One region of the Leptolyngbya sp. DQ-M1 genome, then DNA from elsewhere that is predicted to be linked to it. Evidence: predicted binding sites of a transcription regulator. Region 1 holds the regulator's gene; each other region holds the start of a gene.
The links. Region 1 encodes NtcA, which controls nitrogen genes in cyanobacteria. Its sites were predicted from a motif close to TTTGTANNNNNNNNTACAAA; they were not measured.
Positions count from the first base shown of each region.

Region 2: NC981_RS14840 (ferredoxin--nitrite reductase) is a predicted target of NtcA. The motif match lies at 3,660-3,679, and genes of this name have one in related genera.
Region 3: glnA (type I glutamate--ammonia ligase) is a predicted target of NtcA. The motif match lies at 2,277-2,296, and genes of this name have one in related genera.

Region 1 is NZ_JAMPLJ010000005.1:288,088-293,012, forward strand. It holds gene NC981_RS17810 (DUF885 domain-containing protein) at 1-781, shown strand, start outside; gene NC981_RS17815 (pre-16S rRNA-processing nuclease YqgF) at 778-1,194, opposite strand; gene NC981_RS17820 (DUF3084 domain-containing protein) at 1,228-2,625, opposite strand; gene ntcA (global nitrogen regulator NtcA) at 2,750-3,421, opposite strand; gene NC981_RS17830 (DUF3488 and DUF4129 domain-containing transglutaminase family protein) at 3,792-4,925, opposite strand, start outside.
Region 2 is NZ_JAMPLJ010000004.1:328,912-333,836, forward strand. It holds gene ntrB (nitrate ABC transporter permease) at 1-95, opposite strand, end outside; gene NC981_RS14835 (CmpA/NrtA family ABC transporter substrate-binding protein) at 183-1,514, opposite strand; gene NC981_RS14840 (ferredoxin--nitrite reductase) at 1,591-3,534, opposite strand; gene NC981_RS14845 (ubiquinol-cytochrome c reductase iron-sulfur subunit) at 3,788-4,216, shown strand; gene NC981_RS14850 (hypothetical protein) at 4,294-4,530, shown strand; gene NC981_RS14855 (HEAT repeat domain-containing protein) at 4,706-4,925, shown strand, end outside.
Region 3 is NZ_JAMPLJ010000001.1:789,417-794,341, reverse strand. It holds gene NC981_RS03820 (bifunctional nuclease family protein) at 1-261, shown strand, start outside; gene NC981_RS03815 (aldo/keto reductase) at 273-1,373, shown strand; gene apcB (allophycocyanin subunit beta) at 1,501-2,010, opposite strand; gene glnA (type I glutamate--ammonia ligase) at 2,430-3,848, shown strand; gene NC981_RS03800 (class I SAM-dependent methyltransferase) at 3,994-4,925, shown strand, end outside.

The DNA.
Region 1 (4,925 bases):
GAAACGCCAAAAGGAAATCGAAGCCATCATTCAGCGTGAAAAATTAGTCACGCTCCCGAAACGCCCCTTAACCATTCGGCTCACCACTGATCGTGAAAACGCCATTTTTCCCGTTCCGCAATACCATGCTCCCAAAGCTTCAAGCAAAACGGCTGGAACCTTCATCATTCCCCTCCTAAAACCAGACCCCCAACCCCGTACCTACAACGACTTCACCTATGCCGCCGTTTCCTGGACGCTCACTGCTCACGAAGGCAGACCCGGACACGACCTCCAGTTCACCACGATTCAAGATCAAGGCATTTCTGAGGCTCGATCGAAGTTCGGCTACAACCCCGCCAACCACGAAGGCTGGGCACTCTACGCCGAAGCGATTACCCTACCGTTCATGCCGATCGAAGGGCAGTTTATCTCCCTACAATTTCAGCTATTGCGGGCGGCGCGTGCCTTCTTGGAACCCGAACTGCATTTAGGTAAAATCTCGACGACCGAAGCACTGCGCGTTCTCACCGAAGAGGCAGGCTACTCAAAGTTCTTCGCTCAGCAGGAAATCGATCGCTATACCGTCCGGCTTCCCGGACACGCTCCCTCTTACTTCTATGGCTATCAACGCCTGATGCAGCTTCGCAAAGATGTCGAACAACAACTCGGCGAGAAATTTGACTCCCAAAAGTTTCACGACTTCATTTTGACTCAGGGATTCATGCCACAGCGATTGTTGCGTCAGGCAGTGCTAGAACAATTCACTCAAGCCCGTCTAGGCGATGAATCGATCCCTTAGCTCACCAAGCGTTCTAAATACCGTTCGATCAGCAAAATCGCCACAATATCATCGATCGCTCTCGGCGGCGTTCGCATTCCTTGCGGGATCAACCGATTCAACCCTTCTGGCGGATAAAGCTGCCAATAGCGATCGCGAGCTTCTAAGGAACTATTGCGCTCATCCACCGTAATAATCCGCAGCGGCTCACTTAATTCATTCGCAATCTTGAGCTTCCAATCTTTTGAGGAAGTCTGATCCCCCATCACTAATAGCGAAATCGGATACCGCTCCCGCAAGCCTTGAATCGTCGCGATCGTGCTTTCGGCGCTGATCACTTCATGATAGTAGAGGCGGCGATCGACCCCCATGACCGCTAATCCACACTTTTGCCGCCCTGGATCAAACCCCAGAATTACTGGCTGTTCCGCCATGCTGCGTCTCTACTCCCCTATTCGCTGGATATGTTAGCTCGATGCTCTCAGCACCACTTGTCCGTTTTGAACTGCCACTAATTCTATTTTGAGCGGCCCAGCCGTGTATGTGGTATCCGATGCGATCGCTCGCAGTTCAACCGGAGTGGGATAGCGCCGCAGCTGGTCAATGAATGATCCTAATGTAAGCAGTTTTTCGATTTGAATGTTGTCGTTCAAAACGCCAGCGACACGAGCGCGAGTATTAGAAACAGCAAGCAGTTCTTGAATCGACCGTTGGAAGTCCTGCGGTGCAAGCTTGGAGGGATCGATCGTTTGGGCAGCGATCGTCTCTCCCGCAGAAAACACAACCCGATTGGGGACTGCACTCATGTAAACAAACACGGGTTTGTTTTCGCCTTTGACATAGTTTGCGAGGGCTTGTACCCGAACCAGATAATCTTGACCATTCCTGATTTGTTGAATCAAACTTTCAACTTCCGTCGTCCGAATCTGCACAATTTGCAGATCATCTCGTCCGAGCCGCAGTGCCTCAACCGCAGAACGATTTGCATATTGCAGGAGTTGATCGATCGCTGCTTTCGCACCTTCCGAATTTCCTACGCGCACCACGCCAGAAGACAACACTTGTGTCCGATAAATCGCCAGATCGCCGCTGCGAATTAGCTCGACATCCCGTTCAATTTGCTGCAGTGTCGCAGTTAGGCTGGCTCGTTGTGCCTCTAATCGCTTCAGATCCGTCTCACGCTGCCCAATCACCTGATCGCGCTCATTAATCTCACGATCGCGCTGTTCAATCAGTTTCGTGCGTTCGGCAATCTCTGCATCGCGCTCGGCGATCTGCTGCTTGACCTGATCGCGCTGCGTAATCAGGGTCTTTTGTTCCGACTGCAGTTGATTGATATCGCTGCGGAGTTTTAATGCTTGACCAGACACCGCGACCAGTTGACGACGCGTGAGATCACGCTGCGCTTCGGTGGTGCGGAGTTGAGCATTGGTTTCCCGTTGGCGATCGATTGAAGTTTTCAGATCGGCATTGATTCGCTTTAGCTGTTCCTCAACTTGGGCGCGTTCCGATCGAGCTTCTGTGAGTTGTTTCTCGACTTGCGCTTTCTGAGCATCGGTCGCCTTCAGATCGGTGGCAGCTTTTTCCAAATCGCGTCCGCGATCGCGCAGCTCGGTTTGGATTCGCCCAAAGTTCAGCAGCATTTCGCGAAAGGTTTTACTTGCCAGCAGCAGCACTCCTAAAGTTGAGGCAGAAATCAGCGTTCCGGTCAAAATGGTGACTACGACCGCGGTTTGCTTCGGACGAAGATTAAACAAGCTAAGCCGCGCTTTTCCCACACGAGTTCCCAAGCGATCACCCACTGTTGCGATCACTCCACCCAACACCAACACCACCAGAATTAAAATCAGCCCGACATCGGACATAAGACTCCCAAGAGATCCTTAGACCAGCACTTTTACACTGGCAAGGCAATTCTAGATCCGCCTATCATTATGCCTGTTCGATTTATACTTCGGGCGGGTCTTCAAGGAAAGAATTCTAGTCCAATTAGGTAAACTGCTGACTTAGCGTTACCGGGTTGTGAACGGTGATTTTTTTCTTGTGAATCGAAATCATTTTGTCCTGACGCAAATCTCCCAGTAAGCGCGTCACCGTCACGCGAGTCGAACCGATCGCTTCAGCGATCGCTTGATGCGAGAGTTTGAGGTCAATCATGATTCCCTCTTGCGATGGGACTCCAAAATCGCGGCAGAGAATCAGCAAAAAGCTCACCAATCGCGATCCCATATCCCGGTGCGCTAAGGTTTCGATCATCATCTCGGTTTGCAAAATCCGCGAGGACAAGCCTTTGAGCATCAGCATCGAAAGTTCGGGGTTTTCCTTCAGTGCTTTCTCGACTTGCTCGATCGGGATCGAAAGCAACTCAACCGGGGTAAAGGCAACGGCGTGATAAAAGCGATCGGCTCTTTGTCCGGTAATCAGTGACAGCACCCCGAATACGCTATTTTCTCTCAGCAGCGCCACCGTAATTTCTTCGCCTGCTTCGTATACCCGCGACAGTTTGACGGCACCCTTGACCAGAAAATACACTCGTTCTGCCGGATCTCCGGGAAAGAAGATTGTTTTGCCCCGTTCAAACGTTTCAATCACGGGAGGATATGCACTTCCTCCAATCTGACGGAACATTGCTGCAAGCGGTCTATCCTTGGTCACAACCATTTCTTTCCTTGTCGTGTCGAGTGCTGGATGAGTTTACAAGCCGGTCAGCGATCGAGCTTTGTAAACAATTGATGACTTTAGACCACTAAAACTGAGTCACCGAATGCTTTTTGTACACTGCGCTACATTTTAGCCGTGATCCTGAAAATCTCTGGGAATTTTCTACTTTCGAGCGTGTTTTTTTCGGCACGCTTAGATTCTCCCTCTCAGGGCTGAATAATTTTGGAAGATTGTACCGTAACTCGAATCGGATGGCGATAGTGTCACTTGCACCCATTCGAGCGGATTCCTTTGTGCTGCTGAGGTCGAGACGGTTGCTATGCGAAATGAATACTGCCAATGGTGTTGCCTTTGGCACAGGCTTACTCATTTACTTTCGCTGAGGTTTTAGTCTCTTCAACTGATGCCGCAGCGCTTCAATTTCAGGTTTTTCTCGTCCGTAGCGCCACTTCACATACGCTTGGGAAATGTCTTCGATCGCACCTGCTTGCTCTTGAGTCCGCATGGTTTTTGCTCGTCGGGCATATTCTAGCGGCGTATCTGCTGAAGATTTACGAGTGCCTTGCGCTTCGAGGCGAGACAGCATTTGCTGATAAAGCCGCTCCATCGGTGCAAGCTTCTGCAACCGCTGGTAAGTTCGCCATTTTTTCCAGCCTTGACCACACAGCCAAACCAGCAAGGCAGTGCTAATCATTAGTAAACACGCGGTCAAGAATCCACCTAATCCTTGAGTAAACAGCGCCAAAAACCAGCCGATCGCGCTCCCGATCGTCCGAATTACTTCGCTGATCCAAGCCGTTACAGGCAGAGGTAGCCATCCCGCGACCCAGTTCCAAAATCGCTGCAGCAGACTAAAGGGCTGATATTCCTCGATCGAAGGCGGAATCAGTTCACGTCCCGGAATCGGGTCGATCGTGAACCATCCCATGCGTGGCACGAAGACTTCTGTAATCGCGTAAGCATCGGTATTCTTCACAATGTACAGTCCGGTGAAGGGATTAAATTCTCCGGGCGCATATCCCGCTACTAATCGCGCCGGAATGCCAATCGATCGCAGCATCATCGTCAGTGTCGTAGAAAAATGATCGCGATCGCCGCCTTGATTTTGCAAAAATGCCTCGACGAGATCTTCACCCGGCTTCAGCAAATCCAGGTCTTGCCGAACCTGATAACGCTGCTTCAAATACTGCCCCAGATAAAGCGCCTTTTCATAATCGGACTCGATCGGCTGTTCAGAAGTTGCCAGGATTCGCTTCGTTTCTTTAGCGACATTCTGAGCAATTCCCGCTGGAATCTGTAAGTGTGGACTCTCTTTTGGATACTGCGCTCTGGACGAATACAGCCGCAGCAACGTGCGATCGCGATACGGCACATCCGACACCACGGTATAAGTAATGCCATCGCTTAACTCGATCGGCGCACGTAATCCTGCTTCGGGGTCGATCGCAATTTCATCGGTCGGGAAATAGATTTCTCTCGCCCTTGAAAGCGCCGGAATTAGATT
Region 2 (4,925 bases), on a different contig from region 1:
CAGACAATTACCGGAATCAAATTATTGCCGTAATTTTTCAGCGCTTTTGAGAACTTGGACGATCGAGCGGGACGAAGAGACGGGTTGATAGTCATGGCAGAAGAGATAGTTGATGAGGATGACGGTGAACTGTGAAGGGCTAGTTGACTAACCAGTTGGCTAACCCTTCAGGCTGAACTCACTTACGCGACTTTGATCTTCAAGCTATCGAGGTAAGCTTTGGGATTTGCCGGATCGAAGGTGACGTTGTTGAAGAAGGTTTCGACTCCACGCGAAGTCTCTTTCGGAATCACGGCTTCTTGTCCGATCGCTTTTGCCGCTTCTTTCCAAAGATCTTCTCGGTTGACCTGATCAACTAATGCTTTCGCATCGGTGCTGGCTTCAAACTTGCCCCAGCGCATATTCTCGGTAACAAACCACAGATCATGACTCTTGAACGGATATGAAGCTTGGTCGCGCCAGAACTTCATCAACAAGGGACTATTTTGCAGTGTCCGACCATTGCCAAAGTCGAAGTTCCCTTTCATCCGCTCTAGAATGTCCTCGACTGGAGCATTAACATACTTTTCAGCCGAGATGATACGACACATTTCCTCTTTGTTTTCGTCCTTGTCGCACCACATCTGCGCTTCTTGAACTGCCATCAACAAGGCTTTGGCAGCTTTCGGATTCTTATCGACCCAATCTTTCCGCATTGCAAACGCTTTTTCGGGGTGGTCTTTCCAGAATTCTCCGGTCGTGATCGCGTTGTAGCCGAGTTTTTTGTTGACTAAGCGATCGTTCCACGGTTCACCCACACAGAAAGAATCCATCGTCTTGGTTTGCATATTCGCAACCATCTGAGGCGGCGGAACTACCACGATTTCGACATCGGTTTCGGGATTGATCCCACCTGCTGCTAACCAATAGCGCATAATTAAATCATGGTTTCCACCCGGGAAAGTCACCGCACACTTGAACTTTCTGCCTGAAGCTTTCATCTCATCGACTTTTGCCTTCAGCGGCGTACTATCCGCACCGAGATTGAGGTTTGCGTAGTCGCTGGCGATCGATATGCCCTGACCGTTGGTGTTCATCCGCGCCAGAATGCTCATCGGCACTGGCGTATTGCCTTTGGTGATCTTCCCGGTGGTCATGAAGTAGGGAATCGGAGACAGAATGTGAGATCCATCAATGCCGCCTCTTTCGGCACCTAGCTCTAAGTTATCGCGCACCACTGCCCAGGAAGTCTGCTTGGCGACAGACACATCTTTCATGCCGTACTTGGCGAAGAAGCCTTTTTCCAACGCAACAATCAAGGGAGCCGAATCCGTCAGCGCGATAAAGCCAAGTTTAGCGGTGGTCGTTTCTGGTGCATCTGCTGCACTTACGTTCACAGCAGGAGCCGCATTCGTCGTAGATGAACTGCTCGAAGCACTTTTATTCAAGCCTGTGCTGCAACCATTGATAATCAGCGTACCTGCTGCGGAAGCACTTGCGGTCAAGAGAAACTTACGTCTTGAAAGATTAGACATGGATGATGGTTAGAGAAAGTGTACTGGGAATAAAAGGGAAAGCACAGCAAGTGCTGATGTGTAAGGGCGAACAAACTTAGGCATCGAGAACGATGCGATCGACGGGACGAGCAATGCAAGTTAGGATCTTTCCGGCAGCTCGATCGCGCTCGTCTAGTGCATCCGGTTCACCGTCGTAGCTAACTTCACCTTCGAGTAGGGTGCATTTGCAGCTACCGCAGGTTCCAGAGCGGCAAGAGCTATCGATCGCAACCTCTGCCTGATCGGCAACATCAAGAATGAAGTCATTTTGAGTACAGGTTACATCTTTACCTGACCGAACGAAACTTACGGTAGCGGGTGTTACCACTGGCGTTGGCACGACCATGGGAGAACTGAGAACATACTCAAAGTCTTCGGTTGTCGATTGACCGTTGGGCGTTTCGGTTGCGGGTCGATCGAGGGTAATCCATGCCGTTTGAGCAAGTCGGGTGGATTCGGGCAACTCTGACCAAGGACGTGCGCCAAACTGCTCAATTAAGATCTCTTGCAAAATCGGCTTAAGGTCTTCACAGGGAATGCTTTTTCTCACACAGGTTCCAAGCTCAGCGTGTTTGCCAACTTTGCCACCCATGTAGAGATCCACACCTTCCACGGTGCGACCGTCTTTGCGAACTTTTGTACCCATCAGTCCGATGTCTGCCACCTGCGGTTGTCCACAAGAGTTCGGACAGCCTGTCCAGTGAATTCGCACCGGACGCGGACAGTGCAATTCTTGTTCGAGTTCTTGCATCAAAGCGACTGCACGATTTTTGGTTTCAATCAGAGCAAAGTTACAAAACTGTGCGCCTGTGCAAGAAACTAAAGCGCGGGAGAGATTTTGCGGCTCGATCGAAAACCGTTTGACGATCGGCTCTCTCAGCAATGCCGAAACGCGAGAGTCTGGAACATTGGGAATGATTACATTCTGTTCCACGGTAAAGCGAACTTCGCCGCTGCCGTAAACTTCTGCAATTCGAGCCAAATCAAACAAGTCTTGAGCGAATAATCGTCCCACGGGAACGTGCAATCCGACATAGTTAAGTCCCGGCTGTTTTTGAGCATGAATGCCGATGTGATCGCGTTTGTCCCAAAGAATCTCATCTTTCAGAGCAGCAGGCGTGAATTTGTAGCCTAAGCGGTTTTCCACGGCTTCGCGAAAGGCATCGAGACCCAAATCATCAATCAGCCACATTAAGCGGGCTTTCTGTCGATTTGATCGCAAGCCCAAATCACGATACACGGTCAAAATCGCTTCACAAACGGCGACGACATCACGCGGATCAACCCAGGCATTTAAGGGAATCGCTGCATCGCAGCGCTTTGCTGAGAAGAAGCCACCGACTAAGACATTAAAGCCGAGCGTCCCCTCTTTGTAAGCAGGCACAAACGCGATGTCATTGATTTCTGCATGAACCGAGTTATCGCGACAGCCCGCGATCGCAATGTTGAACTTACGCGGCAGATTGCTAAAGCTCGGATTGCCACGACCATTGTTCGTGATCATATCCTGCACTTTTCGCACCAGTCCGCGGGTGTCGATCAACTCATCCGCATCAATCCCAGCGACGGGCGATCCGGTGATGTTGCGAACGTTATCCATCCCGGACTGAACGCTCGTTAATCCAGCCTGATCGAACTTGCGGAAGATTTCCGGTAAATCTTCGATCCGAATGCCGCGCAGTTGAATATTCTGGCGCGTGGTGATGTCCGCATTGCCGTCATCGCCATAACGCTGTAGGATTTCTCCTAACACTCGCGTTTGCCCACTGGTCAAAATTCCATTCGGAATTCGCATCCGTAACATGAATTTGCCAGGGGTAACGGGGCGGAAAAATACGCCCAGCCATTTCAAGCGATAATCGCGATCGGTTTCATCCATTGCTTCCCAGCCGAGATGAGCGAACTGCTCTAGCTCTGCTTTCACCGCAAGACCGTCTTTCTCTGCTTTGAGTTTTTCAAACTTATTCTGAGTGGGCGCAGATGCAAGGGTGTCTGTCATGGATTGAGCCTATAGATAAAGGTGTTCCAGAGCGAACACAAGTCTGATCGTTTCGTCTCCCCAATTCGATGTCTTTGGATGCGACGTTGACCATGCAGTAAAGGTAAGCGGGATAAGAGAGAAAATTCGTAGCTGTTGTTACAAAGTATGTCGTAATATGACGTTTTTGCATAATGGCTATTCGTTTTCGTCATCTGCCCCTAGAAAGAGGTTCGCCACCGTACCTTAGAACAAAGAGGAAAAGGAGAACGCGATGCGTCGTCGAACATTTTTATCGTGGGCTGGAGTGGGTTGGCTGATGAGTCGAGTTCCAGCCGGATTGACTGCGTTTCTTGCGGCTTGCACGGGGCGGGGCAATGAGCAAGCAAACGCTAAGAGATTTGAGACGGTGGGAACGATCGCAGAACTCGATGCCAAAGGTTTCCTACAAACCGAGTCCCCGGCTCCGATCGTGGTGATTCGCAGTCCATCTGATCCAAAAACGCTGATTGCAGTCAATTCGACTTGCACCCATCAGGGCTGCTTGGTCGGTTGGAGTAAAGAGCGTAAATCGTTCGTCTGTCCCTGTCATGGCGCGGCATTTGCTGCGGACGGTACAGTGCAAAAAGAACCAGCCGCGAAACCGTTAGAGACTTATCCGGTTCAGATAGATGGACAGAATGTTCAAGTGAAATTAGGTTAATGCGCTTTTGGATAGAGGAAGGTCGATCGGCATTGATCCACTGTTAAATCAGACCTAAATCATTGGAGGTTTGGCTTATGACTCAGGCTGCAATTCGGAATGAAGCCATTAGTAACCTTGAGTATGACTTGCTCACAGCGTTGCAAAATAAGGCAGAAGCGGTAAAAGCATACGAAACGTACATCAAAGACGCAGAACAAATGCAGTCTCAGCCCTGTGCTGAACTATTCCGCAAGCTGAGAGACGCAGACATGCAAACGGCTCAAGAAATCCGTCATCATCTTCAACAAGTGATGCAAAACGGTAAAATGTAAAACAGAATCTAAAACAATGAGTGCGGTAGGGATTGATGCTCTACCGCACTCATGTAAACATTGCAATCAATTGATGCGTTTTTGTCAATGACTGCCAAGACGATCGCCGACTTCTGTGGCACAGTAACATCAGACGATAAATGCTGATGTGTGATCAGAACGGCAGGCAAAAATTGTGCAGAACTTAAGCTATTCCGAGATTTTAGAGCAGGCTCAGTCCGCAGCAAATCAGCAGGACTGGGGACAGTTGACCTACAGATTGCAGCAGATTCTCTTAAACGATGAACTGGGTGAGACTGAACGATCGTTATTCTGCAATCCAAACACTACGACTGTGCTGCTCGACTTAGCAATGCAGGTGCTAGAAGGCGGCAGTTTTCAGGAGCGCTGGGAGA
Region 3 (4,925 bases), on a different contig from region 1:
AATACCTTTTATGCGGTGCTAATTGTGGCGCAGGGAGAAGCACGGCGCGAGGTTGATTCGCGTCCGAGTGATGCGATCGCAATTGCTCTCCGCACGAATAGCCCCATCTGGGTGATGGAAGAAGTCGTGGCGGATGCGTCGATTCCAGTCGATCGCGATGCAGACGAAGCAGAACGACGCGCCTTCCGGGAGTTTTTGTCAAATCTTAGCCCGGATGAACTGATCCAGCGCGGACGGTTTAGCAGTGGGGAAGCCCAGTAAACATTCCGCTCATGCAGTATCGCCGCTTCGGTCAGACGAATTTGTTTTATTCGATGTTTTCGCTGGGGACGATGCGCTGTTTGTCGTCTCCCCAGGTGATGGAACAAACGGTTCAACGAGCGATCGAGTTTGGGATTAATCACATTGAGACGGCGCGGGGATACGGCAAAAGCGAGGAATTTTTGGGGATGGCGTTGCAGGCTGTCTCGCGTGACTCTCTTTTTCTAACGACAAAGCTTCCACCCAGTTTAGATGCCGCACAAACCGATCGCCTGATCGATGAATCTCTAGATCGGCTTCAGGTCAGTTCGATCGATAGCATTGCGATTCACGGCTTAAATACCTGGGAACATCTCGACTGGGTTAAAGCTGAGGCAGGCTGCATGAAAGCGATTCAAGCGGCGATCGCAGATGGGCGAGTGCGGCATATTGGCTTTTCGACCCATGGCTCGCTCGATTTGATTTTGGCAACGATCGAAACCAGTTTATTTGAGTTCGTCAATTTGCATTATTCGTTTTTCTTTCAGCGAAATGCTCCTGCGATCGAGCTTGCTCATCAGAAAGATATGGGCGTTTTCATTATTTCGCCTGCGGATAAAGCTGGAATGCTACACACGCCGCCACAAACATTAATCGATCTCTGTGCGCCATTCTCACCGCTTGAGTTGAATTATCGATTTTTATTGAGCGATTCTCGAATTACCACTCTGAGTGTAGGAGCCGCGAAGCCTGAAGAATTAGATTTGCCGGACTTAGAGAAAGATTTGAGCATCGAGGAAGCAATCGATCGCCTGCAAGCGAGAACAGCGATCGACCCCAATCAGTGCAACCAGTGTTATCAGTGTTTACCTTGTCCCGAATCGATCCATATTCCTGAAGTGCTGCGCTTGCGAAATCTAGCAACAGCCTACGATATGACCGGTTTTGGTGAGTACCGCTATCGAATGTTTGAGAATGCAGGGCACTGGTTTCCGGGAAACAAAGCAAATCGCTGTACGGATTGCGGCGATTGTTTACCGAGATGTCCGGAAGAGTTAGACATTCCGAAATTATTACGGGAGACGCACGATCGCTTAAATGGCAACCCTGGGCGGCGATTGTGGCAGGATTAGACTGCAGAGAGCGACAAACCGTGACATTGTGTAAGGCTGAGGTTTGTATAGAAGAGCCTGAAGCCTCAATTTGTCCATAAAAAACGGGCAGAGAACAACACCCTGCCCATTGACAAAAATAGAAGTCTTACAGATCCTTTTCGCCCAATTCCCGCGCCATATAGTCAAAGGGTTGATCCAGGAAGCGAGTATCTGCAATACCGGCTGCGGCAGCTTTCGATTTCACAATGTCCTTCATGATTTGAATACCGCGCACGGTCGGGCCACAAGGAACGCCTAACGAGTTGTAGGTCTCGCGCAATCCTTCTAAAACCCGCTCATCTAAAACATCCGTGTCGCCTGCAACCAGCGCATAAGTGGCATAGCGCAAGTAGTAGTCCATATCGCGCAGGCAAGCGGCATAGCGACGAGTCGTGTAAGCGTTTCCGCCCGGACGAATCAGTTCTGGATTTTCTTCAAACAACTGCGATCCAGCTTGGCGCACAATTTCTGCGGCATCTGCATTAATCGTCGCAGCCGCTTGAACGCGAGCCATTCCGGTATCAAAATAAGTTTTCAGGCTGTCGATCGCATTGCGATCCAAATAACGCCCTGTAATGTCGTAGTTTCTAATCAGGCTTGTCACTGCGTCCCGCATGAAAGTCTTCTCCCAAAAATTGGCTCAATTTGAGTTTTGCCGAATTTCCCCGCTTTACAGCAAGCTTCGGGGATTCGTAAAAGATGTAAGCTCAGTTTACCACGCAGGCTTGAGCCTCCATGTTGAACCGTACCTTGGAGCTTGTCGCCAGATGAGATGATTGTTACAATTTTTAATTCTTGTAGAAGCGATCGCCAAGCCAGAATTCCTACTAGCCGTGCGCTTTGAGCCTTAATCAATACTTAATTCTGTAGAACGTAAATGATTTTGTATCATAAGATACAAAACTGCGTTAAACCTGTTCCTACCATAATTCAGGACAGATTGCGGTGAGCGGACGGCATCCCTCTAAATGTCGATTCCTGATCCGATTCAATGCTCAGCGTAGAGCAAGTTACGCGATTTACTAGGAGTATTTCATGGCAACCCCACAAGAGATCTTGGCGAAGATCAATGACGAGAACATTGAGTTGATTGATCTCAAATTCATCGATACGCCAGGGATTTGGCAACACCTCACCCTGCACAGAAGCCAAATTGACGAAAGCAGCTTCACCGACGGCGTTCCGTTTGATGGATCGAGTATTCGGGGTTGGAAATCGATCAACGAGTCAGATATGTCGATGGTTCCTGATCCGGATACGGCATGGATCGATCCGTTTATGGAACACAAAACGCTGAGCATGATTTGCTCGATTCAAGAGCCGCGTACCGGACAGCCCTACAGCCGCGACCCGCGATCGATTGCCCAAAAAGCGATCGATTATCTGCAATCGACCGGACTGGGTGACACCGCTTTCTTTGGTCCTGAAGCAGAATTCTTCATTTTCGACGATGTTCGCTACGACCAAAACCAGCACGAAGGCTACTATCACGTCGATAGCGCTGAAGGGATTTGGAACTCTGGTCGCCAAGAACCCGGCGGAAACTTAGGATATAAGCCCCGCAACAAAGAAGGCTACTTCCCCGTGGCTCCGACCGATACTTCGCAAGATATGCGATCGGAAATGCTGTTGACGATGGCGAAGTGCGGCGTGCCGATCGAAAAGCATCACCATGAAGTGGCAACGGGCGGACAGTGCGAACTCGGCTTCCGTTTCGGAACACTGATTCAAGCCGCAGACTGGCTGATGACCTACAAGTATGTGATCAAGAATGTCGCTCGCAAATACGGCAAGTCTGTCACCTTCATGCCGAAGCCTGTATTTGGCGATAACGGTTCGGGAATGCACTGTCACCAGTCGATCTGGAACAACGGTCAACCGACTTTTGCAGGCGATGGCTACGCAGGGTTGAGCCAAACTGCACTGTGGTACATCGGGGGTATCCTCAAGCACGCGCCGTCGCTGTTGGCATTCACCAACCCGACCACGAACTCCTACAAGCGCTTGGTTCCTGGCTTTGAAGCTCCGGTGAACTTGGCATACTCGCAAGGCAACCGCTCCGCATCGGTACGGATTCCGCTCTCTGGCACCAACCCGAAAGCAAAACGCCTAGAGTTCCGCTGCCCGGATGCGACCTCGAATCCCTACCTAGCATTTGCGGCAATGCTCTGTGCGGGTATCGACGGCATCAAGAACCAAATCGATCCGGGTTCACCGCTGGATGTAGATATCTACGAACTCAGCCCCGAAGAATTGGCAAAAGTGCCCTCAACTCCAGGATCGCTTGCTGAAGCGCTGAAGAGTTTGGAGACCGATCACGAGTATTTGACCACAAGTGGAGTCTTTACCGAAGACTTCATCGAAAGCTGGATCAGCTACAAGCTCGATCGCGAAGTGATTCCGATGAGCATTCGTCCGCATCCGTATGAGTTCATGCTCTACTACGACTGCTAAAGCGTTCTGATTTTGCATGAAAAAAGCGATCGAGCTAAGTGGCTCGATCGCTTTTTTCATGCAAAATCGTTCGCTCAAAGACGATTCTCACCGATTAGAATTCGTTACACTTATTCATAGTCGTAGATTGCTGCTTAATATCACCATGCCCGATACACTCACCAAGCTGGCATATCAAACTTTTCAGCAAGGCAAAAGCTACTTTGGTTTAGCGCATAAAGCTCTTAGCACTCAATTGCTTAACATCGTTGCGCCTGCTCCAGCCGAAACCAAGCCGAATCCAAAACCGCTCTCGTTTGAACTGATTCACACCATCCAAAAGCGCATGGATGCCATTCTTGAAACCGACTGGCAAGATGCCGAAAAAGGAGTTTATCCTGCAAGTCTCTTGTTCGATAATCCCTGGGACGATTTCTTCCGCTACTATCCTGCCGTTTGGCTGGATCTACCGGAAATGTGGCAGCGCGTGAATCAAAAGCGCCACCAAGACTTTGATCCTGGAGTCGAGACTCAAGGATTACCCAGCTACTATGTGCAAAATTTTCATCATCAAACCAATGGTTATCTGAGTGACGAGTCGGCGAACCTGTATGATTTGCAGGTTGAACTTTTGTTCAACGGAACTGCTGATCCAATGCGCCGTCGAATCCTCGCGCCCCTTAAAGACGGCTTGAGCGCATTTAGCGATGTGCTACCACATCAAATCAAAATTCTAGATGTCGCCTGCGGGACTGGACGCACTCTGAGAAACATTCGAGGAATGTTGCCGAAAGCTTCGCTGTATGGCGTGGATCTATCCGCTGCCTATTTGAGAAAAGCAAATCAATTACTGTCTCAAGTGCCCGGAACGCTGCCGCAATTAGTGCAAGGCAATGCAGAAGAGCTGCCTTACCTGGATAACTACTTCCACGCGGTGACGAGCGTATTTCTATTCCACGAACTGCCTCCCGCAGCTCGTCAAAATGTGATCAACGAAGCCTTTCGCGTGGTGAAACCGGGTGGAACTTTTATCATCTGTGACTCAATTCAGATGGCTGACTCACCGGACTTGTCGATCGCAATGGAAAACTTCCCGGA